Regions from separate parts of the Nitrincola iocasae genome, predicted to be linked through region 1. Evidence: predicted binding sites of a transcription regulator. Region 1 holds the regulator's gene; each other region holds the start of a gene.

Evidence for each region. Region 1 encodes sigma-54, which starts transcription at its own class of promoters, with help from an activator protein. Its sites were predicted from a motif close to TGGCACNNNNNTTGCTNT; they were not measured.
Region 2: the regulator sigma-54 is predicted to act here: its motif matches at 6,013-6,030, upstream of F5I99_RS00410 (HesB/IscA family protein).
Region 3: the regulator sigma-54 is predicted to act here: its motif matches at 4,651-4,668, upstream of nifH (nitrogenase iron protein).

The regions. Positions count from the first base shown of each region.
Region 1 covers NZ_CP044222.1:2,997,307-3,007,879, forward strand. Annotated here, with positions in the region: gene murA (UDP-N-acetylglucosamine 1-carboxyvinyltransferase) at 1-462, opposite strand, end outside; gene F5I99_RS13740 (BolA family protein) at 487-726, opposite strand; gene F5I99_RS13745 (STAS domain-containing protein) at 817-1,104, opposite strand; gene F5I99_RS13750 (MlaC/ttg2D family ABC transporter substrate-binding protein) at 1,091-1,744, opposite strand; gene mlaD (outer membrane lipid asymmetry maintenance protein MlaD) at 1,750-2,208, opposite strand; gene mlaE (lipid asymmetry maintenance ABC transporter permease subunit MlaE) at 2,211-2,993, opposite strand; gene F5I99_RS13765 (ATP-binding cassette domain-containing protein) at 2,993-3,814, opposite strand; gene F5I99_RS13770 (KpsF/GutQ family sugar-phosphate isomerase) at 4,032-5,003, shown strand; gene F5I99_RS13775 (KdsC family phosphatase) at 5,006-5,542, shown strand; gene lptC (LPS export ABC transporter periplasmic protein LptC) at 5,542-6,108, shown strand; gene lptA (lipopolysaccharide transport periplasmic protein LptA) at 6,095-6,607, shown strand; gene lptB (LPS export ABC transporter ATP-binding protein) at 6,610-7,338, shown strand; gene F5I99_RS13795 (RNA polymerase factor sigma-54) at 7,378-8,883, shown strand; gene hpf (ribosome hibernation promoting factor) at 8,932-9,222, shown strand; gene F5I99_RS13805 (PTS sugar transporter subunit IIA) at 9,243-9,707, shown strand; gene rapZ (RNase adapter RapZ) at 9,711-10,568, shown strand.
Region 2 covers NZ_CP044222.1:71,235-81,807, forward strand. Annotated here, with positions in the region: gene F5I99_RS00370 (helix-turn-helix domain-containing protein) at 1-52, opposite strand, end outside; gene F5I99_RS00375 (DUF4258 domain-containing protein) at 114-437, opposite strand; gene nifM (nitrogen fixation protein NifM) at 623-1,456, opposite strand; gene F5I99_RS00385 (nitrogen fixation protein NifZ) at 1,446-1,907, opposite strand; gene nifW (nitrogenase-stabilizing/protective protein NifW) at 1,904-2,266, opposite strand; gene nifV (homocitrate synthase) at 2,282-3,460, opposite strand; gene nifS (cysteine desulfurase NifS) at 3,470-4,669, opposite strand; gene nifU (Fe-S cluster assembly protein NifU) at 4,673-5,617, opposite strand; gene F5I99_RS00410 (HesB/IscA family protein) at 5,629-5,952, opposite strand; gene F5I99_RS00420 (antibiotic biosynthesis monooxygenase family protein) at 6,469-6,798, shown strand; gene F5I99_RS00425 (N-acetyltransferase) at 6,814-7,239, shown strand; gene F5I99_RS00430 (heavy metal sensor histidine kinase) at 7,338-8,669, opposite strand; gene F5I99_RS00435 (heavy metal response regulator transcription factor) at 8,671-9,354, opposite strand; gene F5I99_RS00440 (multicopper oxidase family protein) at 9,552-10,573, shown strand, end outside.
Region 3 covers NZ_CP044222.1:45,542-56,114, reverse strand. Annotated here, with positions in the region: gene F5I99_RS00285 (TOBE domain-containing protein) at 60-881, shown strand; gene F5I99_RS00280 (acyl-CoA thioesterase) at 1,037-1,459, shown strand; gene F5I99_RS00275 (glutathione S-transferase family protein) at 1,463-2,107, opposite strand; gene F5I99_RS00270 (LysR family transcriptional regulator) at 2,215-3,099, shown strand; gene F5I99_RS00265 (bacteriohemerythrin) at 3,088-3,519, opposite strand; gene F5I99_RS00260 (SIR2 family protein) at 3,535-4,395, opposite strand; gene nifH (nitrogenase iron protein) at 4,728-5,603, shown strand; gene nifD (nitrogenase molybdenum-iron protein alpha chain) at 5,722-7,197, shown strand; gene nifK (nitrogenase molybdenum-iron protein subunit beta) at 7,257-8,828, shown strand; gene nifT (putative nitrogen fixation protein NifT) at 8,856-9,071, shown strand; gene F5I99_RS00235 (4Fe-4S dicluster domain-containing protein) at 9,111-9,302, shown strand; gene F5I99_RS00230 (dinitrogenase iron-molybdenum cofactor N-terminal domain-containing protein) at 9,386-10,093, shown strand; gene F5I99_RS00225 (DUF6129 family protein) at 10,090-10,365, shown strand; gene F5I99_RS00220 (hypothetical protein) at 10,391-10,573, shown strand, end outside.

The DNA.
Region 1 (10,573 bases):
TTTTAAGCGGCCATCACAGGTGGCGCGGATATAGCCCTGCTCCACTTCGATATGAGCGCCCATAGCTTCCAGTCCGCGTAAATGCAGATCCACAGGTCGACTGCCGATAGCACAACCACCTGGCAGAGATACCTCAGCCTGGCCAAAACGTGCCAACAGCGGTCCCAGAACCAGAATCGATGCACGCATAGTTTTGACCAGATCATAAGGTGCTACCACCGAGTTGATCTGGCTGGCGTCTATCACGGCACTTTGTGATTCAGTCAGGGTGACACTGACACCGAGTCGACGCATCAACTCAAGCATGGTATTAATATCATGCAGGTGTGGCAGATTAGTAAGCGTTACCGGCTCACTCGCCAGTAGAGTAGCGGCCAGGATTGGCAAGGCCGCATTTTTGGCACCAGAGATACGCACCTCACCATTCAGGCACGCCCCCCCTTGTATCAGAAACTTATCCATTTATCTGTCCGTATTAGGGCTTGATTAGTTCAGGGCGGCCCATTGCTCGGGAGTATAGGTTTTGATCGTCACAGCATGAATGTCACCACTGGCAATCTGCTTATTCAGACAGGCATAAACCAACTGCTGTTTTTTCACCGGGCTCAAACCCGTAAACTGTTCACTGATGACGGTAATTTCAAAATTACACCCTTCTCCCGCGGTCATCACCTGGCTAGCAGCCAGTTGACTTTCAATTACCTGTTTTACGTCTTCAGCTTGCATAGGAACTCCGGAAACTTTTTTGACAGGGGGCCGATAATAACGCAAAACGGGCCTTAAAGGCGACATTGCCTTTAAGGCCCGTGGGGTCAATCAATGTAGATTTTCTTCAACGCCCACCAGACGAGCAATAGAAAGCAGATCTTCTGGGGTATTAATGGCAGTCAATTCAAAGCCTTTTTCCAGCGCCAGACGTTCACAACAAAACCACAGCGATAAAGCTGAACTATCCACCCGGCCCACAGCCGAAAAATCCAGCTGGCAAGGGCCCTGCATCTGTTTGAGTTGACTCAGCAAGGCAGTTCGTTTCGCTACCACAGTAGAAAACAGCAAATCACCCTCTACACTGATAACCTGACTGACAACCTCAGCCTTCGACATCTTCCACCACCTCAGCAACTGTACTGGCGACTCGCTCTTCCCAGCTATCAATCACAGCGGAAATATCGCGTGAGCTCTGATACATATCGGCAAACTGATTTTGAAAGGTCAGACGTAGATTAATTCCTTCAACAGCGACGTTTACCAGCATCCAATTACCGTCAACATTACGCATGTAATAGAGAATATTATAGGTTTTCCCAGCGGTTGAAGTCAGTTGAACATTAACCACCTGCATTTCCGGCTGCGGACTGGGCGCACGCGGAGGTGTAATCGTGTACTCACGAATAGAAAATTCACTCACAGCCATAGAGTAGGTTCTAATCAGGGTTGTTTTGAGCACGCTGGCAAAACGTTCTAACTGTTCTTCAGACGCGCTTCGGGAAAACCGCCCCATGACCCCACGACCAAAGCCGTAAAAATCGATCACAGGGGTAACTATCTGCTCAACTTCAGACTGCAAACGCTCTCTATTTTCCTCCTCAAACAATGAGGAGTCACTCATCACATCAATCACTTTCTCGGTTGTGCTTTCAACCACCTGTTTTGCAGCGTCCCAATTCTGATCAACTGCAAACGCTTTCAATGTAAACAACATTGACATGAGAAAGACCAGATTTGCGGCATGTAATTTTTTCATGGTGTTTACTCACTAACCTGATTCATAAGGAATTTGCCCACAAGATCCTCTAAAACTAGCGCGGATTGGGTGTTGAAAATAAAATCGCCTTCACCCAACACTTCCATGTCTCCACCCGGAACGATACCGACATACTGTTGGCCCAGCAGGCCGGATGTCAGAATCATTGCTGAACTATCGGTACTGATATAATCAACATCTGCAAATATTTCCATCTCCACTTCTGCCATCAGCATCTGCGGATCCAAGCGAATATTCTTGACCTCACCGATCTGCACACCGGACATGGCCACTTTAGCACGGGGCGTCAGCCCGCCTATATTCTCAAAACTGGCATACAGCTTATAACCACCCGATTTTGGGGTAAGATTTAAACCACTGACATTCAATGCCAGCACAATCAAGGCCAGGAAGCCAATCAGCATAAACAGCCCTACACTGATTTCTACAGTACGGATACGCATTTTTACAAGTCTCCAAACATCAAAGCGGTAAGCACAAAGTCCAAGCCCAGAACAGCAAGCGATGCATAGACCACTGTACGGGTTGTAGCCTGACTGATTCCTTCTGAAGTCGGAATACAGTCATAACCCTGATACACAGCGACCCAGGTAACAACAAAACCAAACACTACCGCTTTTATCAGGCCATTCAACACATCACCCTGAAAATCCACGGACTGCTGCATATTCGCCCAAAAAGCGCCACTGTAGATTCCCAACCAGTCAACGGCAACCAGAGACGCTCCCCAGATACCTACAACGGCAAATATCATTGACAGCAGTGGCATACAGATAAAGCCAGCGTACAGACGCGGGGCAATAATACGCCGGTAAGGATCAACACCGATCATTTCCAGGCTGGCCAACTGCTCGGTAGCTTTCATCAGGCCAATTTCCGCCGTCAGCGCTGAACCGGCACGTCCGGCAAACAACAAGGCGGTCACAACCGGCGCCAGTTCCCGCAGCAAACTCAGTGCCACCATCTGGCCTACCGCTTGTTCAGAGCCATAATCCACCAGGATAGTATAGCCCTGTAACCCCAGTACCATGCCGATAAAAGCACCTGAGACAATAATGATCACCAGCGACAAGACACCGATGAAATAAATCTGCCGGATCAACAAAGGAAACATCATCACCGGTGCTGGCCTCGCCACCACTGAGTGATAAAGTATCTGCCCTGAGCGACCCAGTGCGGCACATTTAGACAGCGTCTTATGACCCAGCCTTTGAATACGATCCAGTATCACCTGAAGACTCCCCCTGCCATCAACTGTTCAGTGAAATCCGGTGCCGGATAGTGAAACGCAACCGGCCCATCAGGCAAACCTTCAACAAACTGACGCACCTGCTCAGAATCCTGACCTTTAAGCTGATCGGGTGTACCTTCAGCGATTACCTTGCCATCTGAAAGCACGTAAATATAATCCGAAATCGACAGGGTTTCCTCAATGTCATGCGAAACAATAATGGAACTATGCCCCAGCGCTTCATTCAGGCGCTTGATCAGGTTGACCAGTACGCCCTTAGCAATAGGATCCTGACCGGTAAAGGGCTCATCATACATGACGATATCCGGATCCAGCGCAATCGCACGCGCTAACGCCACACGCCGCGCCATTCCCCCGGAAAGTTCGCTAGGCATTAATCCCACAGCACCACGCAAACCAACCGCCTGTAGCTTCATCAATACAATATCGCGAATCATCTCTTCGGGTAGCTGGGTGTGCACACGGATAGGGAAGGCGATATTATCAAACACCGTCATGTCCGTGAACAGCGCTCCGCTCTGAAATAACATCCCCATGCGCTCACGCACAACAAAAAGATCCCGACGACTCAGTGTGGGTATATTCTGATTATCCAGCAAGATCTGGCCCGAATCCGGTAACAACTGACCACCAATCAGCTTCAACAGCGTGGTCTTCCCTGTACCGGAAGGCCCCATGATCGCCGTCACTTTACCACGAGGAATCTTGATACTGACATCGTCAAAGATACGCTTTGAGCCCCGTGAAAAGCTCATATTACGTATTTCAATTATGTTGTTATCTGAAGATTGTTTCATTTCCCTCGTTGAGTTTTTTTCAACGCCCATCCTTACACCCTGTTACAACAGACAAGACCGACAAATATACCATTACAGAGGTTAAGTTTAAACGCAGCAATGATCCAAACTTATGCAAATCACCCGCTACAGCAAATTGAGTTACGATCTCGGGCGAATCTGCGTTAAACTTATCCAAACGCACACATTATTCAACAGATGGCTGATCCCGATCCGAATGAATACATTTAACTTTATCGCCGCCGGCATACGTACTATTGAAATAGAGCATGCCACTATTAGTGCCCTGCTGGCCCAACTGAATGACAGTTTCAGCAAAGCCTGTGAGCTTTTACTCAGTTGCGAAGGACGCATCATTGTCACCGGCATGGGCAAATCCGGGCATATCGGCAATAAAATTGCAGCTACGCTGGCAAGCACGGGCACTCCGGCTTTTTTTGTGCACCCGGGAGAAGCGAGCCACGGCGACTTAGGCATGTTTACCGGCAAAGATGTGGTTCTGGCGTTATCCAACTCTGGTGAGACCACAGAAGTTGTCACTATTTTGCCGCTGATCAAACGCATGGGCGCTCCCCTGATCAGCATGACTTCAAACGCTGAATCCACCCTATCTCGCTTTGCTGATGTGAATCTGCACTTACCGGTAGAACGTGAAGCCTGCCCACACAACCTGGCACCGACTTCAAGCACCACAGCACAACTGGTCATGGGTGATGCCCTGGCGATTGCACTCTTGGAAGCACGCGGTTTCAGCCCCGAAGACTTTGCCTTTTCCCATCCAGGTGGCAGCCTGGGTAGACAGCTGCTGTTGCGCGTGGATGACATTATGCATGCCGGTGAAAACATCCCTCAGGTCACGGTGAATACATCAATACGTGAAGCGCTGCTCGAGGTTACTCAGAAACGCCTGGGCATGACCGCGGTAACCAATGCAACCGGTGAACTCTTGGGTATTTTCACCGATGGTGACCTGCGCCGCACTCTGGATCAGGAAATTGATCTTAAAAACACCTCGATTGCAGACGTTATGACCCCAGGTGGAACCACATTAAAAACTGGTTCACTGGCTGCAGAAGCACTGAAAATCATGCAGGAACGTAAAATTAATGCGCTGTTGATCACAGATCACCAAGGCCAACTCGCCGGTGCACTGAACATGCATGACCTGCTTAAAGCCGGAGTTATCTGACCATGACTGAAATCCTGTCCGATGAACTGAAACAACGCTTGCAAGCCATACGGCTGGCAGTATTCGATGTGGATGGCATACTGACCGATGGCTCATTGTATTTTTTGCCCGATGGCCAGGAAATTAAAGCCTTCAACACCCTGGATGGTCTGGGATTGAAACTGCTGCAGAAAGCCGGCATCAAGACAGCCATTATCACCGGACGCAGCTCATCCCAAGTCAGTATGCGCGCCAAAGCACTGGGTGTTGACTGGCTGCTACAGGGGCGAGAAGACAAGCTGACCGCTCTGGAAGAGATCTGGCAGGAAAGTGGAGACAGCGCAACCACTACAGCCTATATAGGTGATGATCTGCCTGATTTGGCGGCTATTATCACTGTCGCTTTTGGCGCATCGGTTCCCAATGGTCATCCCGTGGTCTGTAAAGAAGCTGACTGGTGCACCACCCGTCGTGGTGGACAAGGTGCCGCACGGGAGTTCTGCGAAATACTGTTATCAGCTCAAGGTAAACTGTCTGGCCTGATTGAGGAATTTCGTTGATGCTAAATGCAGCCCGTCTGAAGCTGATAACAGGTCTGGCTATATTACTGGCGGCGCTGGTGTACTGGGGTTTTTTTGGCAGTCCCAGCGAAACCCTCACAGGTAATCCGAATGATCCGGAACGGGTGGATTTTTTTATCCGTGATGCTTACATCACTGACTTTGATGAAAACGGGCAAGTATCAAGTATCATTCAATCACCTCATCTGCAGCATTACCCTGCGCCCGAGCTGATCACGCTGAACAGCCCATTGATCACCCTGCCTCGTGATACACGTGGTGATACGCAGATTTCATCTGATTTGGGCAGCATGCTTGATGATGAAAGCAAGATTGAACTTGCAGGAAACGTCAGGGTTATTGATAATCCTGCAGCAGATACACCTTGGGTACTGACGACATCAGTCATGACACTACTGCCACCGGATGATTATGCCGAAACCGATGCCCCGGTTCAGATTCAACAGGGAACTAACCGTACTGATGCTATCGGCATGCAGGCGTGGCTCAGAGAACACCGTATAGACCTGCTGTCTGACGTAAGAGGATATTATGCGACCTACTAAAATGTTAATGCGGTGCCTGATCGCTGCTCTAGTAATACTAAGCCAGACCGCTCAGGCTTTACCTGAAGATCAGGAGCAGCCAATTTATGTCTCTGCTGATCATGCCAGCATGAACGAACTTACAGGTATCGCTGTATATACCGGATCAGTTGAGATACGTCAGGGTACCATGCTGATGCTGGGCTCACGTGTCGAAATGCACCGTGATGATACCGGTAGCATTTCCAGAATTTTATCTACCGGTGCCCCAGCTGAATTTCACCAACAAGCCAGCGCCGAGCAACCGCTAACCAAAGCCTACGGCTTGCGTATGGATTACCGTGTGCCCGATCAGACAGTAACCATTACAGAAAACGCTCGCGTCATGCAGGATGCTGATGAATTCACTGGAGAGCGCATCGTTTATGATATGGACAAGTCAGTCGTTGATGCCTTTAGAAGTGAATCTCAGGATGGCCAGCGCGTACAAATGGTCATTCAACCGAAAGGCGATCAGTAGCTATGACAACTACACTGGAAGCCCTGCACCTGGCCAAGTCCTACAAAGGACGCGATGTTGTTCGCGATGTATCCCTAAGTATCAATCAGGGTGAGATAGTGGGTCTGCTGGGTCCCAATGGCGCAGGCAAAACAACCTGTTTCTATATGATTGTAGGGCTGGTTAATGCCGACAAAGGCAATATTCGCCTTGCGCAGCAGGATATCACCCAATTACCCATGCACAACCGTGCCAAAAAAGGCATAGGCTATCTGCCCCAAGAAGCTTCAGTTTTCAGAAAACTAAGCGTTAGTGACAACCTGATGGCTATTCTGGAAACCCGCAAAGAATTATCCAAATCAGATCGCACACAACTGCTGGAAGAATTGTTACAGGAATTCCATATTACCCATCTACGAAATAGTCCTGGCATGGCGCTGTCCGGGGGGGAGCGTCGACGCGTGGAAATAGCCCGGGCATTGGCCACGGAGCCCCGCTTCATTCTGCTTGATGAACCTTTCGCCGGTGTTGATCCGATATCAGTAAATGACATTAAACAAACTATACGGCATCTTCAGGAACGTAATATAGGTATACTCATAACAGATCACAATGTTCGTGAGACCCTCGATATTTGTGAACGTGCCTACATAGTGAGTGAAGGCGCCATCCTTGCAGATGGCAGTCCATCTGACATAATGGGTAATGAGCAGGTTCGCAGCGCCTATCTGGGCGATCAGTTCCAACTCTAGTCACCATCCCTGCCTCTGAATAAGTGATCTAAACGGCATATGAAGCAAGCGTTACATCTCAAGATCGGCCAACATCTCACGATGACGCCACAGCTGCAACAGGCTATCCGCCTGCTACAGCTGTCAACTCTGGATCTGCAACAGGAGATCCAGCAAGCGCTGGACAGCAACCCGTTGCTGGAAGTCAGTGATGAAGAGTCTGACGCGGCCGAAGGGCACGTGGGTGAAACCTATGAAGACAAAGAAACGGCCGCACTCAGCAGTAACAGTGAAACCTCAGACAGTCTGAGCGATGACACAGCAGCAGATAATGACTGGAATGAGTCTATTCCGGAAGATTTGCCCACTGACAGCAACTGGGAAGATACCTTCCAGGCTCAAGGCTCAGGTACCGGCCCGGCTACTGAAGGCGACTGGCCCAATCAGGATAATGATACCCGAGAAGACACTCTGCAGGATCATCTGATCTGGCAACTGAACTTAACGCCCATGAGTGAGCAGGATTACATGGTGGCGGAAGCCATTATCGATGCTACTGATGCCGATGGCTACCTGCGTAGCGACCCCGCAGAACTTCTGGAACAGTTTCAGGCACAACAGCCGGAACTGTTCATGGAAGCAGATGAAGATGAAATTCTGGCGGTACTTCATCGGGTTCAGCAGTTTGACCCACCCGGTGTGGCAGCCCGTGATCTGAGTGAATGCCTGTGTATTCAGATCAAGCAACTGCCTGATGCAATTGAGTGGCGTGAACAAGCGATCCGTCTTTGCCGGGAATTTCTTCCGCTGCTGGGTAGTCATGACTACAAAACCCTGATGCGCAAAATGCGCCTAAATGACGTTGAGTTAGATAATGTCATCAATCTGATCCGATCACTGAACCCCAAACCCGGCGCACTGATCAGTTCCACCCAATCTGAATATGTAATTCCTGACGTTATGGTCCGCAAGATCCATGATGAGTGGATTGTATCCCTTAATCCCGATATCGCTCCGAAACTGCGGATTAACTCACAGTACGCTGATTTGATCCGCCGCGCTGACAGTAGCGCAGACAATACTTACCTGAAAAACCATCTGCAGGAAGCCCGCTGGTTTTTGAAAAGCTTACTGAGCCGAAATGATACGCTATTGAAAGTGGCGACTGAGATCGTAGAGCGACAGCGTGACTTTCTCGATACAGGTGATGAAGCCATGAAACCCATGGTGCTGCATGATATCGCCGAAGCGGTGTCCATGCATGAATCAACCATTTCCCGTGTCACCACACAAAAATTCATTCATACCCCCAGAGGTATTTTCGAGCTGAAATATTTCTTTTCCAGCCAGGTCAATACCGCTGATGGTGAAGGCGCCTCATCTACAGCTATCCGGGCGCTGATCAAAAAGTTGATCTCTGCTGAAAATACAGCCAAACCCCTCAGCGATAACAAGATCGCACAACTGCTGAAAGAGCAGGGAATCAACGTAGCGAGACGTACCGTTGCAAAATATCGTGAAGCGCTAAGCATTCCGCCTTCTAATGAGCGCAAGCGTCTGCTTTAATTAACTATAGAGTACGACCTTATCGTACCAGCACTAAGGAGAGAAACCATGCAGATCAATATAACTGGTCATCACGTAGAACTGACAGATGCATTAAATGAGTATGTGCGCAGTAAATTCGTGCGTCTTGAGCGTCATTTCGACAATATTACCAACGTACAGGTGACCCTGAGTGTTGAGAAGCAGCGCCAGAAAGCTGAAGCTGACTTACATGTAGCTGGTGGTGAAATATTTGCACAAGCCGAACAGGATGACATGTATGCTGCAATAGATGCCATGATCGACAAACTGGATCGTCAGATCATTAAGCACAAGGAAAAAATGAAATCTCATAAATAACCTTTAGTATTGACTATCATATGCCTATATCCGAACTACTGACTGAATCCCTGACACTTTGTCATATTGATGCAGGAAGTAAAAAACGTGTTTTAGAAATCGCCAGCGAAGCTCTGGCCGCCGAGATCGATAAACTGGAAGTTGAAGATGTCTTCAGTGCCCTACTCAATCGTGAACGTCTCGGTAGTACCGGTATCGGCGACGGTGTGGCGATCCCACACTGTCGTCTGGCTGGGTGCAATCGAGCTCTCGCACTCTTAGTCACCCTGAAAGAGCCGATTGATTTTAACGCGATAGACAACCGTCCAGTCGACCTTCTCTGTTGCCTGCTAGTACCTGAAGATGCCGCTACAGAGCATTTACAGACACTGGCCGGGCTTGCCGAACTTTTCAGTCAGTCTGAAATACGTGAAACACTGCGCAGTGCTGCTGATGCAGCAACGCTGTACAGTCGCTTCCTGAACGCTGCCAGGCAAGGGGCCTAAGCTGTGAAGCTGGTCATTTTGAGTGGTCGATCTGGTTCAGGTAAAACCACGGCATTGCAAGCACTTGAAGATGCTGGCTTTTATTGCATCGACAACCTGCCAGCCATTTTACTACCCGAACTGATCAAGCAAATGACTGAGGCCACGGGAAACCCGTCAAAAATAGCGGTCAGTATTGATGCCCGGAACCTGACCAGCAACCTGGAACGCTTTCCAGCGTTACTTGAACAACTCAAACAATTCAGTGACCTGAGCTGTGAAGTCATCTATCTGGATGCATCAGAATCCACGTTGCTAAAACGCTTCAGTGCCACCCGGCGCAAACACCCGCTCACCGACACTCACTCAGGATTACGTGAAGCAATTGAATACGAACGCGTGTTACTGGAGCCCATCGCGACCCTGGCCGACATGCGCATTGATACCACCCGACTGACGCTCTATGAGCTGCGTGATCGTATCAAACTACGTATTACACAAAGGCGCGAGCAATCCCTCTCCCTGCTATTTGAGTCCTTTGGCTTCAAACATGGCGTACCACTGGACGCTGACTTCACTTTTGACGTCCGCACACTACCCAACCCTCACTGGATACCTGAATTACGCCCCCTGACAGGACTGGATACGGAGGTGCGTGAATTTCTGCAGCAGTCGCCTGATGTGGATGAAATGGCGGCCGATATCACTCATTTTCTGGAACGCTGGTTACCGCGTATTCGCCAGGATAACCGCAGCTACCTGACAGTCTGTATAGGTTGCACTGGAGGCCAACATCGTTCGGTCTATCTGGCAGAATACCTGGCTAGTCATTTCAGCTTGTCCATGGATAGTGTCCACGTCCGTCACCGTGAACTGACCTGATTGAG
Region 2 (10,573 bases), 1.2 Mb from region 1:
ATCCATTTTTCAAATACACATTGGGCAGGCCACAACTTCTGTAGTGATACATGCCTCATCTCCATTTTGGATAAATCAACTTTTAATTAGTTTCGTTATTTGTTTGTTTTTTGTTAGAAAGTCGTTATGACAACAGTATAACAGCTGTCTTCTCTTAGCTCTTTGTAATCAATTGCAATGGCAACAGTAACCCAAGTGCCAGCTGATTTTCCCTCCACTTTCATTTCCCAATTTCCCTTTGCTGCTTGGCTGGGTCCTTCCTTGATCGAACCAGTTCTAAGCACCCTGATAATATCAGTACGAGTGATCTCTCTTTCATACATCCGATCTTCAGCATGGTTAGTAAATATGATGCGACTGCTATCTTCTGCCACTTGTCGCAAAATATCTTGGGCTTGGTCCTTCTGGAGGGGCAGCGTTAGTATCTTAGCGCTCAAAAAACCTCCTTGCCTTAATGTTCGTGGATACTGCTGCCTATGCGTTTACCTATAAATAATATACCTATATATACTATAGGTAGGGCTCGATTGTTGCAATAGGTTCTACTGGTATTACTCGTTACGAAGGGCGCCTTGAAAACCGGCACAATCAGAGACATGGCTATTCTATCGATTTGAAAAGGTTACAAACTTAATATCCATTCTTTCTGCAGCCTGCTTTTCTGGCGCTCGGTCAGCAGTTCAATAATACGTGCTGAAACCTCAGCAAAGGATTGCCGGGTTGCCGGGTGCAAGGCATCACAGCGCAACAAGTGGTAGCCCATGGGGGAGCGCAACGGCGTACTGACTTCACCCGGTTGCATAGTAAATAGTGCTTTATCCAGGGCTTCATAGAGAATACCCGGTGTGATCAGCCCCAGGTTGCCTGCATTCATCGCCGTGGGACACTCCGAATAGCGAAGCACCAGCTTGTCGAAGCGTGCCGGTTTTTGCTGGATTTTCTCCTGCAGCCCGCAGAGTTTACGGTAAACTCGCTGATCAGCTTCCGGCTTGTCGTCATCAAGGGTAATCAACAAATGACTGGCCTGACGCCTTTCGGGAAGCTGAAAACGTTCCAGGTGGTTATAGTAGTAGATCTCAGCCGCATCCCTGGTGACTGGTTCAATCTGAGCCGAGATGCTTTCCAACACGGCATCGATACGCATCTCCTGGCTCAGCGCCGCTTTGAAACCAGCAGGTGTCAGGTCCGAATTAGACAGAGCCTGGGCAAACAGCTCAGGGGTTTCATAGCGGTTTTGAATACGTGCAAAGGCTTCATCAAGCGTTGCATCAGGCAGGTACACTTGCTGAGCTTCCTGACTGGCCAGAATTTTTTGTTCCAGCAGAAACTGACGCTTTGCCAGCAGCTCAACCTGGGCACGCTTATCGGCTGCAAGTTGATCGGGCGTACTGGTGAACTGAGACTCGGCAATTTTTAACTCCAGGTAGGCCAGTACTTCAGGTGTCTCAGGATGCATGGCTCAGTGCCTCCTCCGGATCTAAACTGTCTAGTGCGCTTTCCGGTACGATCAACAGATGGCCGGGAAACTGCACATGGTAGTGAACCGCGTCCTCATGGCGTATGACCTTGAACACTTCACCGGGCGTGTCGAGCGGCACGATCACCTCACCTCGCAAAGATAAGGCTTGAGCGGCCACAACCCTGTCGCGGTTTTCAAAGCGGCTATTGATCCAGGATGCACTGGCGGGAATCAGTTCTTCTTCGCGACAACCTACCTGGATATCGGCCTGAATAAAGTGCACGGTATAGATAATCTGATCCTGTAGAAAGGTACCCAGATTACGCACATGACCGGTTTCTCCGCGACGCACCAGTAACTGGCCTTTGTCCACGCCCGGGAAACTGCCGTCATTGCGCAGGTTGCGTATGACCCGGACTTCGTCACCATAGCTATAAACGGGGATCATTCTGGCCCTCCCGCGACTGGCTGAATGGCACTTAGGGATACAAAGCCTTTACCCGGCTCAGCTCGATTGAACACCTTGAGTACCTTCTCCTGCTGGGCGCTGGAGTTGATAAAGCTCTGATAGGCCTGCTCCAGCAGTTGCCGATAGGCGTTGAACAGGGCGTCTGGCTGAGCCGGTAGCGCCGCTTTACCAGCATGGATGTGGTTATGAAAGCGTTGCAATATATGCAAGCGGTTGACCTGTACCACTGATGGCACAAAGTCTATGGCAAAGAATTCCAGGAAATCTTCGGCACTTTCCAGCTCCTGCATTTGCTCTTCCAATTCGGCTGTACTAGTGAATCGGCTTGCAGTGTTCATGATGGTTACCTCGTATCAACAAATGACGGGTGTCGGTTCGGCCAGATTAGGGGAAGGGTTTGCACCAACAATCAGCTGCTGATGCAAAGCCACCAGCTGGCTATCGGTCAGTGGCTGCTTGCTTCGCAGCATCTGCTCACGAATCACCGCCAATAACTGCTGGGCCTGAGCGGTATTGATTGACAACCCGAGGCGTGTATAGCGTGCCTGTACAGCCTTACTGCCGGAATGTTTGCCCAATACCAGTTCGTGTTGACGCCCCAGCAGCGCCGGGTCGATGCCCTGGTAGATCAATGGGTCTTTGAGCAGGCCATCGACATGAATACCGGCTTCATGGGTAAACACACCCGCACCCACCAGACTTTTTTGCCAACTGACTGGTCGGCCCGAAGCCTCGGCGACCAGTGTCGATAGCGCTGGAAAAGCTTGCAGGTCGATACCCGTCGACAGGCCGTAGAGTTGGCTCAGCCCCAGTACCACTTCTTCCAGTGCGGCATTACCGGCGCGTTCGCCAAGACCGTTGACCGTGGTATTGATATGGCTGGCACCGGCTTTGGCTGCAGCCAGACTGTTGGCGGTTGCCAGCCCCAGATCATCATGGGCGTGCATCTCCAGTTGCAGATCGGTGGCGGCCGCCAAACGGCTGATGATCGAAAAAACACCGAAAGGCTCCATGATGCCCAGCGTATCGGCAAAGCGCAGGCGCAGCGCACCACTTAATTGGGCAACCTCAGCGACCTGCAGCAAAAATTCCGGGTCAGCGCGGGATGCATCTTCACAACCGACAATCACTGCAAAACCCTGATCAACAGCAGTCGGAACCAGTTGCTTGATCTGCTGTAGCACCCAGGCACGTGATTTACCCAGTTTCTTGTGGATGTGTAGGTCAGATACGGCGACAGAGAGATCCAGCAGTTGCACCGGTAAACCCTGACAGGCTTGCAGGTCATCCGCACGCATACGGCACCAGGCGATTAACTGAGCAGACAGCTGCAGATCGGCCAGTGCACGGATATCATCCCGCTCGGTTTCCCCCATGGGGGGAATGCCGACTTCCAGTTCAGGCACGCCCAGCGCATCCAGTTGTTGCGCTATCTGCAGTTTTTCGTCGCGTGAAAAAGCCACCCCGGCAGTTTGTTCGCCATCACGCAGGGTGGTGTCATCAATGACTATATCCAGGCCGATATCAGACATAAGACAACCTCAGGCATAGGCCGGATCAAAGGCTTCCTGAACCGGCGCATTATTTTTCCAGTAAGGAGACAGGCTGCGCAGTTGGGTGATAATGCCCGGCATAACCTCGATCACACGGTCTATCTCCGCCTCGGTGGTGTAGCGTGATAGTGAGAAGCGCACCGTGCCGTGGGCCGCGGTATAGGGCAGCCCCATGGCACGCATCACATGCGAGGGTTCCAGAGAACCTGAGGTACAGGCCGAACCACTGGACGCAGCAATACCGTATTTATTCAGCAGCAACAGGATCGATTCCCCTTCAATGTATTCGAAGGCGATATTACAGGTGTTGGGAAGACGGTTGTCCGGATCGCCGGTAACAAAGGCGTGTTCGACCTGTGACAGGATGCCTTGCTCCAGGCGATCACGCAGGGCTTTCACCAGGGTATTTTCATGGGTTATCGATTGCAGCGCCAGCTCAGCAGCCTTACCCAGCGCCACGATAGAGGCCGAGTTTTCTGTACCAGCACGACGCCCGCGCTCCTGATGGCCCCCGCGCAGTAACGGCCGAAAGCGTGTACCGCGACGCAGGTAAAGTACGCCGATACCTTTGGGTGCATGGAGTTTATGCCCGGATAGCGACAGCATGTCGATCTTGCTGTTTTTCAGATCAATCGGCACCTTGCCAACGGCCTGTACCGCATCGGTATGAAACATTACCCCAGCCAGGTAAGCCATTTCGGCCATTTCCAGTACCGGAAAAAAGGTCCCTGTCTCATTGTTAGCCCACATAATGCTGACAATGGCGGTCTGGTCACTCAGGAGTGACTGATAGTGTTGCAGATCCAGACGACCCTGGCCGTCTACCTCCAGGTAGTGCACGGTGTAGCCATCTTTTTCCAGGTATTCACACAACGACAAAACGGCAGGGTGCTCCACAACGCTGGTGATAATCTCCCGGCGTTCCGGCTGAGCTTTCAGCGCCGACAAGATAGCCGTGGAATCACTTTCAGTACCACAGGAGGTGAACACGATTTCGGTATCATGCTCAGCACCTATCAGCGTCTGAATCTGCTGACGCGCTTGCTTCAGCGCCAGGCCGACACGGTTGCCGTACTGATGTAAGGATGATGGGTTACCAAACTGTTCGGTAAAGTAAGGCAGCATCGCCTCGACTACCTGCGGGTCCACCTGCGTGGTGGCATTATTATCCAGATAAATAGTCTCCATGGTTCAGGCTCCTGCAGTAACGGGTGACTTGCTGACCGGCAATAACTGGATAAACTCACCCAAGGATTCGATCAATTGTTGCTGAATGCCACTCAAGGTGACGCTGGCCAACTGGCAGCCGGTACAGGCGCCTGTCAGACGGACATAGACGGTTTTGCCGACCACATCGATGAGTTCTATGTCACCCTTGTCACGTTGAAGTTGTGGCCGGACCGCCTCAATCACCGCTTCAATCTTGCGAATGCGCTGCAGCGTACTCAGACCACTGGCAGCGGCATCGGTAGCCTGAGGTGCGCTAACGGATGGCATGTCGATTTGCGTCAGAGCCTTCTCGGCATCAGCTTGCACCCTGGCAACATCGGCCTGGAACGACTGGCCAGTTTCTGCCAGCACCTTGTTAAGAATCTCTTCTATGCCTTCATGGCACGCCGAGCAGCCACCGCCCGCCTTGGTATAAAAGCTGACATCCTGCACCGTGGTCAGATTGTTGGCACGGATGGTTTCTTCGATCAGCACCGCATCCACGGCAAAGCACTTACAGATCAGCGCGCCCTCTTCATGGTCATCACTCCAGACTTCACCGCGGTAGTTGGCGACAGCCGCCTGTAGTGCTTCACGTCCCATCACCGAGCAGTGCATCTTCTCCGGCGGCAGGCCGTCGAGGAAGTCGGCAATCTCCTGATTGCTTACCTGTAACGCTTCATCAAGCGTTTTGCCTTTAATAATCTCGGTCAAGGCTGACGAAGAGGCGATGGCTGAACCGCAGCCAAAGGTCTGAAAACGTGCATCCAGAATCACTTCAGTTTCCGGATCGACATTGATCATCAGACGTAAGGCATCGCCACAGGACAGCGAGCCAACATCCCCGATGCCATTCGCACCTTCGAGCTCACCGGCATTGCGGGGGTTGAAAAAATGTTCCTGTACTTTCTCAGAATAGTTCCACATGACATGACCTCTCAGGCAGCAAAGGATTTACCGCAATTACAGGCGGCCTTGGCATTCGGGTTTTCGAACTTGAAGCCGCTTTCATCCAGCGATTCAACGAAATCGACCACGCAGCCCTGTAGCAGTGGCAGGGACTCGGGATCGATCAGCAGACACACTTCTCCAAAGGACAGGCTGGTATCCTGCTCCGAGACTGTGGTTTCCAGTTGCAGACCGTACTTGTAGCCAGAACAGCCACCGTCGGATACTGAAACCCGCAGCCCGGCTACAGGCGTACCGGCATTTTCAATGAAGCGACTGATCGCGAGTTGTGCAGCAGGTGTTAAAGTGACCATTTCCGACCTCCAGAATACAGATTGCCAACGCACAAACAGCGCTGACGCTATACCTGTTACATGGCAAACCCTGTGCCAGTCGGATGAGTGTCATCTAAATAATTGAAAGATATGAGTTGTGTTGCAAATCCGATAAAGAAAAGGATGTATCGAATGACACCTGTGTGGTGTTTTGTCGGATTTGTAACAGGGAAAGTTGGCTAGTTTGCCTTGCACCAGCTCATGAAGGCGGTGCAAATTGCTCAAAAACCTCCTGCCCGGTCATTTTATGGGTGTCATTATTTACATCGGCCCACCCGACCAGCGCCGGCACATGGAACAGTGACATAGCCCAGCTTCCTGATGATCCGGCGCAAGTACCTCGATTGAACCGCTTAGACATTTGCCTTTCATAGCGTTTCTCCTTGTGTATAAATAAGGTGGATGAGATTAGTTTAGTAGGCAGATTGCTGTATGGCGATGCTGTTCTAAACTATCAACCTGACAAAATACTTATCCCAACTCAGAGTAAAATGCATGTCCAGTATCGCTGACACACCCAAACCACCCTATTACGCAGTAATTTTCACCTCGCTGCGTACCGAAGAGGATAGCGGCTACGCTGCCATGGCGGAGAAAATGCTGGCCTTGGCAACTGAGCAGCCAGGCTTTCTCGGTGTTGAGTCAGCACGTGAAGGTGTCGGCATAACTGTTTCCTATTGGGCCGATATGGAGGCTATACGGCTGTGGAAAAACCATGCTGAACATTTAATAGCCCAGAAGCTGGGGCGTGAGAAATGGTATGCCAGTTTTACAACCAGAATTGCAAAGGTTGAGCGAGACTATGGCATGTCCAAAAGCATATAGAAAAAGGTGTGCTGAATGCTACGTAATTACCGTCCTGAAGATGTAGACCAGGTTCTGCAAATCTGGCTGTCCGCGTCGGTTCAGGCGCACTCTTTTGTGGAGCCAGCGTTCTGGGAGTCGAAATTGGAGGATATGCGTAATCTCTACCTTCCCGCATCAGAGACCCGGGTGTTTGAGAATGCATCCGACATCGCCGGGTTTTATAGCTTGTTCAATGACACTCTGGCGGCCATTTTTGTGTCACCTGAGTATCAGGGTAAGGGCATAGGCACGGCTTTATTGAACGATGCCAAGTGCAAGCGACAGACCCTGCGTTTAACGGTATACAAGGCTAACCGCTCAAGCATTTCGTTCTATGAAAAGCAGGGGTTTGTTGTCATGGATGAGCAGGTTGATGAGCATACAGGCTATCCGGAGCTGGCTATGGAGTATCGCACATGACCAGCACACCTACTGTCTCGATACGCTAAATAATAGCCTTCCCGGTTTTACGGCAAAATCAAGCACAGTAATGCCAGTGTTGTGGCTGATCAGCAATGTCAGGCAGACAGTTCAATTAAAAAGCACGTAATACCGTTTGTCGAGGTCACTCTTATCTGGCCACCATGTGCAGTGACTATAGCACGAGTGATGGCTAGCCCCAGACCTGAATGCTCTGTTGTAGTATCTCGGGTTGGATTGGCACGATAAAAGCGGTTAAAAAGATAGGGAAGGTGTTCTTCGGGTATCTCTTCACCCTGGTTCTCGACAGCAACCCGAACTCTATCTTTGTGGGTAGTTATAATCAGCTTAATGTCAGAGTTGGGTGTTGCATGGCGTATGGCATTGGATAAGAGGTTGGAAAGTGCACGAGTCAGCATGACCCGATCTCCTGGTACTTCTGCGTCGCCTTCAACGCTAATCTCTACGGATGACTCTGCCGCCAGGGGTTCGAAAAATTCAACTATGCGCCTGACTTCAGTTGAAAGGTTGATTTTCTCGCGCAAGGGAATGATCAGACCATTATCCGCTTTGGCAATAAATAGCATATCTGAAATCATGCGCGCGAGTTTCTCATATTCCTCCAGATTGGAGCCTAGCAGGTCGCGATACTCTTCCTGTGTGCGTGCGCGAGACAGGGCAACCTCGGTCTGTATCATCAGATTGTTCACCGGTGTGCGCAGCTCATGTGCAATATCTGATGAAAAATGAGACAAACGCTGAAAGGAGTTTTCCAGTCTCTCAAGCATCGCATTGAGCGACTGCGTCAGTGGTAACAGTTCTACCGGCACTTGAGCCAGTGGCAGACGCTTATCCAGTCTGACCGCAGATACCTTGGTTGCCAGTGTGGTCACTTTACGCAGTGGTGCGAGCCCCTGTCGGGCGGCAAACCATGCCAGGACAGTCATTATCAGGAAAAAGAAAACGACGAAGCCCCATACTAGACGATTGAAATATATCAGAAACTCCTTATGGTGAGTGATGTTCAGATCGATGGTGAGAGTGATGTGGCTATCCGGCAGTGCGGTTGGGAATGTGCCACTGAGTCGTCTGAAACTGCGCCCATCTTGCTGCCAGGTTGTCAGCTCGGGCCCTGTGGTTCTATGGAGTGTGTCTGTCTGCGAGGTTGAATGGCTGGCTGAGACCATCACATGATACGTCTGCAGTGTGTTTAGCTGAGTCAGCAGGTGATCCAGCGCATCTGGGGTTTGAGCGGTTGCCAGCTGTTGTTTGATAAACTCCAGACGGCTATTTAACTCGGTCGTGTCCTGCTCGATAAAATGCCGATCAATGGCCAGTGACAGCAGCCAGCCCAACAGCAGCAATACCAGAGTAGCGGCTGTGGTAAAGAGTAATACCAAGCGAACAGTGAGAGATATCGGTTTTATCATGCTATTGATTCGCGTCAGGGTCTTCCAGTACATAACCCATGCCACGTACATTGCGGATCAGTCTGGGGGAATAAGGGTCATCCACCTTGGCGCGCAGGCGACGCACAGCGACCTCAACGACATTTGTGTCACTATCGAAGTTCATATCCCAGACCAGTGAGGCTATCAGTGATCGTGGCAGAATCTCCTCCTGCCGACGCAGCAGCAGTTCAAGCAGAGCGAACTCTTTTGGCGTGAGAGCAATGCGTTGTCCGGCACGATGAACGCGACGACGCAGCAAGTCCATTTCAAGATCTCCTGCTTTCAATATCTCGACCACAGGAGCTTTGCTGCGCCGAGACAATGCCCGTATACGAGCGAGCAACTCAGAGAAAGCAAAGGGCTTGATCAGATAGTCATCAGCACCCAGCTCCAGCCCTTGCACGCGATCCTCCACCTGATCACGTGCGGTCAGGAAAAGAACCGGCATGTCGTGACCAGATCGACGTATTGTTTCCAGCACTTTCCAGCCGTTCATGCCGGGCAGCATGACATCCAGTATTACCAAGTCATATTCCCCCTCCAGTGCCATGTGCAGGCCATCGGGTCCATTTCGGGCAAGATCTGTGATAAAGCCCGCTTCGGTCATGCCTTGCAGAAGGTAGTCACCGGTTTTGGGTTCGTCTTCAACGATCAGTATACGCATGCCTTGTATTCTCAGGGGCCAGCGTAAAACACGCAAGCAGTTAAGGAAAGATTACAAAGTTGTAATTTCAGCGTCATCCTCTTGTCTGGATAGTCAGTTTAGTCTGTGTGTATGCCTGAAGTATAGGTTTCTATCCTTCAGTGACGGAGGTGCAGAAGTCAGCAAATACAACAAGCCTAATCAATGGAGTTTTTAAGATGCGTTTAATAACACGTCGCCAGTTTCTGGCAACTACCGCTGCAGCGGGTGCACTCACTGCCATGCCAACACTTTTAACAGGAAAGGGTTCTGTTTTTGCTGCCACTGAAATGCAGCAGGATACACAAATTATCAGAGTCGGCACGCGCGTGATTGAGGTCAATGGCAAATCTGCTCGTGTGTTTGGCTTGACTCAACCAGACGGTACACCGGGTTTGATGCTGGAGGCAGGTAAGCGCTTTCGTGTACGAGTGGAGAATCAGCTTGATGAGTCTACGCTGTTACACTGGCATGGTCTGACTCCACCCTGGGAACAGGATGGCGTGCCGGGACTCACACAACTGCCAATTCCCGCTGGCGGCCATCATGAGTATGACTTTCTCCTCGATAAACCCGGCACTAACTGGATGCACTCGCATCACGGTTTGCAAGAGCAGATGTTGATGGCGGCTCCATTGATTGTTCGTGATCCGCTTGAGGCTGCGGATGATGTTCAGGAAGTGGTTGTTCTGTTCCATGACTTTACCTTTCGTGATCCCATGGAAATTTTGTCTGCTTTACAGTCAGAGGGTGGGCATGGTTCATCGTCTGCAGATCTTCATGCAGGTCATGGTAATATGCAACATGGCTCTACTCAGGATCAAGCGGCCATGCCTATGGCACATTTACATGATGTAGAGTATGACGCCTTCCTGGCCAATGATCGGACATTGAATGATCCTGAAGTTCATAGAGTTGAGCGTGGCGGACGTGTTCGCTTACGTTTGATTAATGGAGCCACTGCAACGGCCTTCTGGATAGATCTTGATCGTCTGCAAGGTCAGTTGATTGCGGTTGATGGTATGCCTGTTGAACCGATGAGAGCGAGTAAGTTTGAATTTGCAATGGGCCAGAGACTGGATATTTTAGTCGACCTGCCAGCAGGTGAAGAAGGGGTCTGGCCGATCTTTGCGATACGTGAAGGCGAGCGTGAACGCACCGGGATTTTGCTAGCCACACCGGCTGCAACGATTACTAAAGT
Region 3 (10,573 bases), 1.2 Mb from region 1:
CAATACAAATACCCACATCCAGACGTGATTTAAGTGTATCCATACAGGAGTCCTGATTTATGAGTTATGAGTTTTCCGAGCGCTTTATCAGTCGACTGTCACTGGAAAATGGTGCCGGTGCGGCACTGTCGGATACCCGCATCCATCTGCTGGAGCAGATCGACCAATTGGGTTCGATTTCTCAGGCGGCCAAGGCGGTACCGTTATCTTATAAGGCCGCTTGGGATGCCATTGACCTGCTTAACAATACGGCTCCCGAGCCGCTGGTAGTACGTTCTGCCGGTGGTCGCCAGGGCGGGGGCACGTGCTTGACCGAATACGGGCGACGGATGGTAGTGATGTACCGGGCTCTGGAAATTGAATATCAGTCCACGCTGGATCGGGTGATGGCAGGTATGCACGAGATGCATAAGGGGGATCTGAAGGAGTTTCAGCTGCTGATGCACCGCATGGCAATGAAAACCAGTGCGAGAAACCAGTTCACAGGGCGAGTGTCTGGTCTGAGGGACAGTGGCCTGGATTATCTGGTACACCTGCAATTGACGGAAGATCATGAGCTGGTGGCGATGATTACCAAAACCAGCGCCGAGTATCTGGGTTTATCGATGGGTGCCGATGTGTTTGCACTGTTCAAGGCCTACAGTGTGGTTCTGGCAACGAAGCCGGAGCGGGCCAGAGGATTTGCCAACCAGCTCTGGGGCGTGGTGGAAGGCGTCAATCTTAGCCGGGATCAGGTAGAAGTCATCCTGCAGTTGCCAGGTGAACGCCGCCTGGTCTCACTGGTGCAGGAAACGGATTTCCAAGCGCTGAACCTGAAGCCTGGCGATAAGGCCTGTGCCTGTATTGATCCGGAGCAGATTTTACTGGCGGCTTATGACTGATCACCAGACCACAGAGGATCGCAACGATATAAACCCAAACGTGCTAGCACTCCAGGGTCATAAGCAGCATCTCTATTTTCTGCAACATTGCAGGTTTTACTCTATGATTAAAAATAAATTTCTACCCTTAAAATGCTTTGGAGGCAACATTGGGTATTCACAGCCAGGAACATCCCGTCAGAGGTCGTTTAACCATTCGCACCCTGGCCATGCCAGCCGACACCAACCCCTCAGGGGATATCTTTGGTGGCTGGGTACTGTCTCAGATGGACTTAGCGGCCGGCATTTGTGCAGGTCAACGTGCTCAATGCCGCGTAGTGACGGTTGCACTTGATAGCATGAGTTTTATCCGGCCGGTAAAAGTCGGTGATATTCTCGGCGTCTACACCGAAGTCTCACGCGTTGGCCGTAGCTCATTGGACATTCATGTTGAGTGTTGGGTAAGACGTGGTCGTATCGGTATACGCGAAAAAGTCACGGAAGCCGTTTTCAAGTTTGTGGCACTGGATGATGATGGTAAACCCATCAAAGTACCCGACACAGGGTCACTTCCGCCCTATGTCGAGAGTGAAATTTAGCGATTAGCGCTCGTAGGAAGGCATCTGCCAGGTTTCAGCGCGTGCCGATGCCAACCATTCCTGCATTGCCGGAAGGTCATACATCGCCTGTACCCAACGATCAAACGCAGGTGACACTGTCAAACCATAGTTGCGAACTCGCCACATTACTGGCGCAAACATGGCATCAACGTTACTAAATTCTCCCGCTAAAAATGGACCCTTTGGCTTATCCGCTTGTTCAAAGCGCGCCCAGATCTCCGCTAATCGTTGCAACTCTTGAGTCACAGCGTCACTCGGTGCCACAGCCTTTTCAGTACGGCAGTTCATTGGAAACTGACTGCGTAACGCATTAAAACCACTGTGCATTTCAGCGGCAGCAGAGCGTGCCAAAGCACGCAGTGCACCAGACTCAGGCCATAACTGCCGCTCTGGATAACACTCTGCCAGGTACTCTAAAATGGCCAGGCTATCCCAAATAACCAGGTCTTCCACGATGAGTACAGGCACCTGTGCGGGTAACCCATGCTGTTCACTGAACTGCTTTAAGCTGTTGCCATGCGCGAAAGGCAGCAGCGTTTCTGCAAAGGGAATACCGGCCACTTTCATTGCCAGCCAGGGTCTCAAAGACCAGGACGAGTAGTTCTTATAGGCTATATAGAGGTGCATCTGACGCTCCTTGATGACTTAGGTAATGAATGAGTTTTCAGACTAATCCGTTATACTGGACAACAAAAGCGAATTATTTAAAACATATTCAATGGTATTTTCGAACAATGACACCTAAACAAATACGTAGCTTATTAAAAGTGCTCGATTTAGGCAGCGTTCAGGCAGCAGCTAAGGTCTTGCATCTTGCGCCGTCCAGTGTCTCGGCACAGTTAAAAGAGCTTTCCAGCGAATTAGGTATACAGCTCTTTGCTAGTGCTGGCCGCGGCTTAGTGCCAACGGCGGCAACACACCAGTTGGAAGCGGCTTTTCGAAGTTTTATCCTTCAGGCCGACGAAATTCGCTACCGGGCACAGCATTTTATTAATGAAGCTCAAGGTCAGTTGCGCGTTTTTGCACCCAGCTCAATATGCATCTACCGTTTACCCGCATTAATTGATGCGCTTCAGCAAGAGGCGCCGGGCATTGAACTGCTACTCACCCATGAACCGTTTGATTATAGCCGCGCCTTTGAACAGGGCGAACTGGATGCTGCCATTTTAGTGACACAGTCTTTGGCATCTAGTCATGACTGGATCCAGCATCCACTGCATACTGAAGAGGTGATTTTTGTCTGCCATCACCAACGGCTTCAGAACACCGCACTCACCCTGGCGCAATTAGCTGAACAGCCCCTAATCACGACAGAGCCGGGATGTACCTACCGAGTGCGTGCCGAAGCACATTTTCGCAGCCAGGGATTACAACTAAAACCTCGGCAATCCTTTGCAAACGTTGAAGTCATCCGTCGTTGTCTGTTTGCTGACATGGGTATCGGACTGCTACCGCGCTGCGTTGTTGAGGCTGACCTGGCGACAGGTCAGCTATACGAGCAGCCAGTTGTCGATACGCCCTACGCTTTCCTCTCCAGTCTCGTTTATCCAGCTGAACGCTTCCGTTCACCCCTTTTGGACAAACTGATTCAGGTGGTTGAAAGTCAATCAACTTTCTAGACTAAGCACCACCTGTTCATGCGGATGCCAGCAGTGAGCATGGCGCAGATATTGCGCCAGCGGGTCATCCCAGTTTTGCTGGTGCTCATCCTGCCAAAGGCACAACTGGCTGTGCAGTGTGAGCGCATCGGGTCCTGTCTGATGCTGTAATTGTTGGTGATAGTCATCCAGCATTTTCAGTAACGCCTGATGCTGTCGGCGGTGTGACTCATAGCCAGGATAGCCGGTCACCAGCATAAAGCGTTCTTCCTGATCAAAATGCTCGCGTGCATTCAGTATCAGGCTATTCAACAGGCAAGGCAGTGCGGTTTCTGACACCATCGGCAGGGCGCCAAGCAGTGCTGTGAAGTGGTGATGGGCACGATCCATGGCCGGTAAATTGTAATGCTGTAAGCGCAGTGTCGCGGTCATATCTGTCATGGTAGATCTCCTCAGTCAGGCATAGCAGGGGTCGGTAACCTCAACCAGTGCTGCCAGACATTCGTCGTGTGTCATTGGCAAAATCTGGAACCCTTTGCGACTTAGAAATTTTTCTTCGTTAGGGGTGGGATCAGGCAGACAAGCCCAGCCAGCAGGCTTTCCGGCACCATAGGCAATATCACTGAGCAGCATGCGCGGGGTGTCACGGTTCAGACGCAAGCCCAGCAACAAATACTGTTTCCCCAGGCGTTGCTGTTTCAGGAAGGGGGGCATTCCGAACCCGCCCATCAGTTCTGTCAGGTAATCGACATAATCCGCATCTGAGGCAATATAGAGCGACTCAGGCAAGGGCGTTCCTACCGGTTTGAATAATACCGATAGATCTGTATCCAGCCAGGATGCCTGGGTTGCCAGATATTGGCTGCCGTTGTAATGAAACAGTCGATAGCGTTCGCTCCCTCCGCCAATACGTGCTACCCCAACCACCAGAATATGCGGCGTGTCCTGCCATAACAGCTGCATCTGGGTATCACGGTTCATATCGATAATGTAATCCTGATTCAGTGATGCCAATTGCTGATGAACGCTGGAAACACTCCAGGTGGTATCACGGTAGGTGGTATCGAGAAACCGCGTAACCGCTTTGCGACCTTTTTTCAGTTCAATATTCATCGCCGCACGTGGAAACTCGTACATCAGTTTAGGTGCCATCGGCCGCCCCTGATTCATGGCGATGATCAGGCTGTCGCTATCAGCGGGTATCGGATTTCCCTGCGGGTCGGTCACACCATTAAGTGCGTCCGGCCCTATAACCGGTACACATTGACCAGAGCGCATGGCATCCAGCAGGCTGTCAGGCAGTGTCTTGTTCATCATCTGGTTCGCCTCTGTCTTTAGGTATTCAACCTGAACACAGCAAATCACATGCCATGATCACACCCGTGTTCTTAATTCGCGGTATAGCAGTGGCTGTGTACCTTTCACCTTATAAGTACCTTGTCGGTGACCTACAATTTTGTTGTCGCCAGTCCGACAAGACGTTTAGCTTTGTCAGCTCCATAACGACCATGTCAAATACAGGGTTATTTTAAATCCATATAAATAACAACAGGTTGAAATATTTTTAACACTTGGCACAGCCCTTGCGATATGACCTGCAGCGGTGAGCAATTTTGTTCACCAAATGATCCAACTTGAGGAGAATGACTATGGCTTTACGTCAAGCTGCTATCTACGGTAAAGGTGGTATCGGTAAATCCACTACAACCCAGAACCTGGTTGCTGCACTAGCAGAAATGGGTAAAAAAGTCATGATTGTGGGCTGCGATCCAAAAGCAGATTCCACCCGTCTGATTTTGCACTCGAAAGCACAAACTACAGTAATGCATTTGGCTGCAGAAGCCGGCTCAGTAGAAGACCTTGAGCTGGAAGATGTGATGGCCGTGGGTTACGGCGGTATCAAATGTGTTGAGTCCGGTGGCCCTGAGCCAGGGGTTGGCTGTGCCGGTCGCGGTGTTATTACCGCCATCAACTTCCTGGAAGAAGAAGGCGCCTATGATGAAGAACTGGATTTCGTATTTTATGACGTATTGGGCGATGTGGTGTGTGGCGGTTTTGCCATGCCAATTCGTGAAAACAAGGCTCAGGAAATCTACATCGTCTGCTCTGGCGAAATGATGGCTATGTTCGCTGCCAACAACATTGCCAAGGGTATTGTGAAATACGCCACCTCCGGCAGCGTGCGTCTGGCCGGACTGATCTGTAACAGCCGCAACACCGACCGTGAAGATGAACTGATCGAAGCGCTGGCTGCGCGCCTAGGCACCACGATGATTCACTTTGTTCCACGCGATAACGTGGTGCAGCATGCTGAAATTCGCCGCATGACCTGTATCGAATACGACCCGAACACCAAACAGGCAAATGAATACCGTACTCTGGCACGCAAAATTGTTGAAAACAAAAATTTTGTCGTACCCACCCCGCTGGAAATGGACGACCTGGAAGAACTGTTGATGGAGTTCGGCATTCTGGAAGAAGAAGACGAAAGCATTGTTGGTCAGCGTGCTGAAGAGGTTGCTTAACCGCAACCCTTCATGCTGATAGATCTCGTGCTGGGGTCAATATGAGTAGTAAATACTCACTAATTTATTCTCGATGGTGTTTCTGCAGATTAGCAGACACCGCTGGAGGAAACCTGTTATGGCTAAATTAAACAAAGAAGAGGCTCAAGCACTCATTCAGGAAGTGCTGGAAGTCTATCCGGAGAAGGCGAAAAAGGAACGTGCCAAGCATTTAACGGTGAATGACACCGCTGCTGAAGCAAAAACCTGCGTCACCTCTAACCGTAAATCCCTGCCAGGTGTCATGACCATCCGTGGTTGTGCCTATGCTGGCTCCAAGGGCGTGGTCTGGGGACCAATCAAGGATATGATCCATATATCCCATGGCCCGGTTGGCTGCGGTCAGTACTCGCGGGCTGGACGACGTAACTACTATGTTGGCACCACGGGTGTGGATAGTTTCGGTACGATGAACTTCACTTCGGATTTTCAGGAAAAAGACATCGTTTTCGGCGGCGATAAAAAGCTCAGCAAACTGATCACGGAAATTGAACAGCTGTTCCCGCTTAATCGGGGTGTCAGCGTGCAGTCCGAATGCCCTATCGGGCTGATTGGAGATGATATTGAAGCTGTCTCCAAAGCCAGCAGTAAAGAGATCGGCAAGCCGGTGATTCCGGTGCGATGCGAAGGTTTCCGCGGTGTGTCCCAGTCGCTGGGCCACCACATTGCCAACGATGCGATCCGTGATCATGTGTTTGACCGCGAAGGGGGTGGCAATGGTGTCGAACCGGGTCAGTACGATGTCGCCATTCTGGGTGACTACAATATCGGCGGTGATGCCTGGTCTTCGCGTATTTTGCTCGAAGAAATGGGCTTGCGTGTCGTTGCTCAGTGGTCCGGTGACGGTACCCTGGCCGAGATGGAGCAGACGCCGAAAGTGAAGCTTAACCTGTTGCACTGCTATCGTTCGATGAACTACATCTCCCGCCATATGGAAGAAAAGTATGGCATCCCCTGGGTAGAGTACAACTTTTTTGGCCCTACCAAAATTGCCGAAAGCCTGCGCAAAATTGCCGCCTATTTTGATGACAGCATCAAAGAAGGCGCTGAAAAGGTTATTGCTAAATATCAGGCCATGTCTGAGGAAATTATTGCCAAATACCGGCCGCGTCTGGAAGGCAAGAAAGTCATGCTGTATGTCGGCGGCTTGCGTCCACGCCATGTTATCGGTGCCTATGAGGATCTGGGCATGGAAGTGGTCGGGACTGGCTATGAATTCGGCCATAACGATGACTATGACCGTACCCGTAACGATATCGGCAACGCCACGTTGATTTATGACGATGTCACCGGATTTGAGTTTGAAGAGTTCGTCAAACGCGTCAAACCTGACCTGGTCGGATCCGGTGTGAAGGAAAAGTACATTTTCCAGAAAATGGGTGTGCCTTTCCGTCAGATGCATTCCTGGGATTATTCCGGCCCCTATCATGGCTACGATGGCTTCGCCATTTTTGCCAAGGATATGGACATGACACTGAACAATCCTTGCTGGTCAAAACTGACACCGCCCTGGAAACAACTTCCAGCAGAAGCCGAGCAGCAGGCGGTTGCCTGATTCCAATATCACTACTCACGCCTGCGTCCGCAGATTAGCGGCCAGGCAAGGAGACGGTCATGCAAGACATTGAAGATATCAAACAAAGCTACCCCTTGTTCCAGAATGAAGAGTACAAGGATGTGCTGGCGCGCAAAAAAGGTGACTATGAAAACGGCCATCCGGTCGATACAGTCGATGACACCTTCATCTGGACCACCTCAGTTGAATATAAAGAGCTGAACTTTGCCCGTGAAGCCCTGACAGTTAACCCGGCCAAGGCCTGCCAACCACTGGGTGCGGTACTCTGTGCACTGGGCTTTGAAAAAACCCTGCCTTATGTGCATGGGTCACAAGGCTGTGTGGCGTACTTCCGCACCTACTTCAACCGTCACTTCAAGGAGCCGATAGCCTGTGTTTCCGACTCCATGACAGAAGACGCGGCAGTATTCGGCGGTCAGAAAAACATGATCGATGGGCTGGAAAATGCCAAGGCACTTTACAAGCCAGAGATGATCGCCGTTTCCACCACCTGTATGGCCGAGGTTATCGGTGATGACCTGAATGCCTTTATCGGCAACGCCAAAAAAGCCGGCGCCGTGGCTGAAGAGTTCCCCACACCCTTTGCGCATACGCCCTCCTTTGTCGGCTCGCATGTGACCGGCTGGGACAATATGTTTGAAGGCATCGGCCGCTACTTCACCCTCAACTACATGGAAGATAAAGAAGTCGGCAGTAACGGTAAAATCAACCTGGTACCGGGGTTTGAAACTTATCTGGGTAATTTCCGCGTTATCCATCGCATGATGCAGGAGATGGGCGTTGATTACAGCCTGCTGTCGGATCCGACCGAAGTGCTGGACACCCCGGCAGACGGCGAATACCGCATGTACTCCGGTGGTACAACCCAGGATGAAATGAAAGATGCTCCCAATGCCATCACTACCATCCTGCTGCAACCCTTGCACCTGGTCAAAACAGCCAAACTGCTGACCAATACCTGGCACCATGATGTTCCCAAGCTGGACATTCCCATGGGGCTGGAGCTGACTGATAACTTCCTCATGGAAGTAGCACGTCTGACAGGCAAAGAGATTCCAGACAGTCTGGCCAAAGAGCGTGGACGCCTGGTGGATATGATGACCGACTCCCACACCTGGTTACACGGTAAAAAGTTTGCCCTCTATGGCGACCCTGACTTTACCCTGGGACTGACCAAGTTTCTGCTGGAGCTGGGTGCCGAGCCAAGCCATGTACTCTGCCAAAGCGGCGGCAAGCGCTGGGAAAAACGCATGAAAAAAATGCTGCAGGAGTCGGCACCGGTCAACAATCAGACGCAGCTGTTTTCACGTCATGATCTGTGGCACTTCCGCTCACTGATGTTCACTGAAAAACCGGACTTTATGATCGGCAACTCCTACGGCAAGTTTATCCAGCGTGACACCCTGCATAAAGGCAAGGAGTTCGAGGTACCGCTCATCCGTATCGGCTTCCCGATCTTTGACCGGCATCATCTGCATCGTTCAACCACGATGGGCTATGAGGGTGCGATGACGATACTGACCACCCTGGTGAATGCCGTACTGGAGCGCATGGATGATGATACCCGTCTGATGGCACAAACAGACTTTAACTATGATCTGGTGCGTTAATCAGACGATTCAGTACAGGAGAAACCTATGGCCAACATTATCATCAGTCAGGCAGCAGACGGTGGATTAACCTTCTACATGCCGAAAAAGGATCTGGAAGTCCCGGTGGAGTCGCTGGAATTTACGCAGCCGGAAAAGTGGGGCGGTGAACTGACCCTGGCCGGTGGCCAGCGTTATTACATCGATCCACTGGACGCTATACCGTCGCTTCCCCGATCCCTGCGTGCCAGACGCATGGACTGAAGGTCATAGGTTTCCTGGATAACTGTGGAGGATGTAACCATGTCAATGAAAATAGATCCGGATATCTGTACGGCCTGTGGTGACTGTGAGGTGGAATGTCCCACTGTGTCCATCAGTGCCAAGCGTGGAACCTATGTGATCAATGCCAGCAGCTGTGATGAGTGTGTTGACGAGGGCGAGCCGCGCTGTGTGGCGGTCTGTCCGGTCGACTGTATCACACTGGCGGCCTGAGCCATTCAGCCCTACCTGAAACCGGCTGTGACCGGCCGGTTTCAGCTTAACTTATCCATTAGCTTCCGGAGGGGAGAAATTCCATGACTAGTATTAGCCAGGGCGCCGCACGTCGCTTATCCCATGCCGCACGTGTGCTGTCCGAACAAGACCCGGCCATTTTTGTGGTGGCGATAGGTTCCTATCTCGGCTTGCCGATTACCGAAGACAAGCTGCAGACGCTGACCGTAGAAGATATTAACCGCATTCTCAGCGGTGATGATGGCGAACTGCCCGAAGACTATAGTCGTGACAGTATTAAAAATGCACTGCAATACCTTTGGGGCGAGCAGGAAGCTCAGCTCGCGACACCGGAAATAGAGGAGATGCCAGCGGTGATGCAGGGCTCACCCAGCATCAAAGTGGCTGTCGCGTCGAATAATGCCGAACTGCTGGATGGCCATTTTGGCTCCTGCCTGCGTTTTCTGGTTTACCGCATCAACACCGAAGGGCTCTACCTTGCCGATATACGTGATGCCAACACTACCCAGACGGCAGATGACCGCAATACCGCCAGAGCCGAGTTGATCGGTGACTGCCAGCTGCTTTATGTACAGTCTATCGGCGGTCCGGCAGCAGCCAAAGTAGTACGCGCAGGCGTCCACCCAATTAAGTTTCCTAAACCCGGTGCCGCTCGGGAGACGCTGAATGCGCTGCAAAGCAGCCTGGCCAAGCCGCCCCCCTGGTTGGCCAAAATTCTGGGCAAGGAAAATGCCTTGTTACGGCGCTTTGCCGAAGAGGCTGAAGAATGATCGCCGTCAACACGCTGCAGCAACTGGCTCAGGCCATTGAGCAAACGCCGCTGGCACTCAGGGAAGATACCCAGCGACTTAAAGCCTTTTTGCCAGAGGCCGGTCTGACCTGCTGCAGCGACAACGATATACCTGGGCGCGCCAAGCCAGCCTGGCAGGGAACAGGATTTGATCTGTATCTGGTGGATGCCACAGCACATTGCGCCAGCCTGACCAATGATCTGACAATCGCCTGTGGCGTGGTGTTAGCACTTCATGACGATGACGATTAGGCCTGAATCCGGTGGGGAGAACACTATGCAGAACACCGAATCTGCTGTATTACAGACTAATAGCCTGAAAAACTTCGGACCGGGCATTGACTATCTGGCCAGAGGTATTGCTCGCCTGCAACCCCGTCCACACCACACCACACTGCTAACCTACCTGAATACCTGTTGGCCGGAAGCTAGTTTCAAGCACCGCTTAACCCGCTCCGGC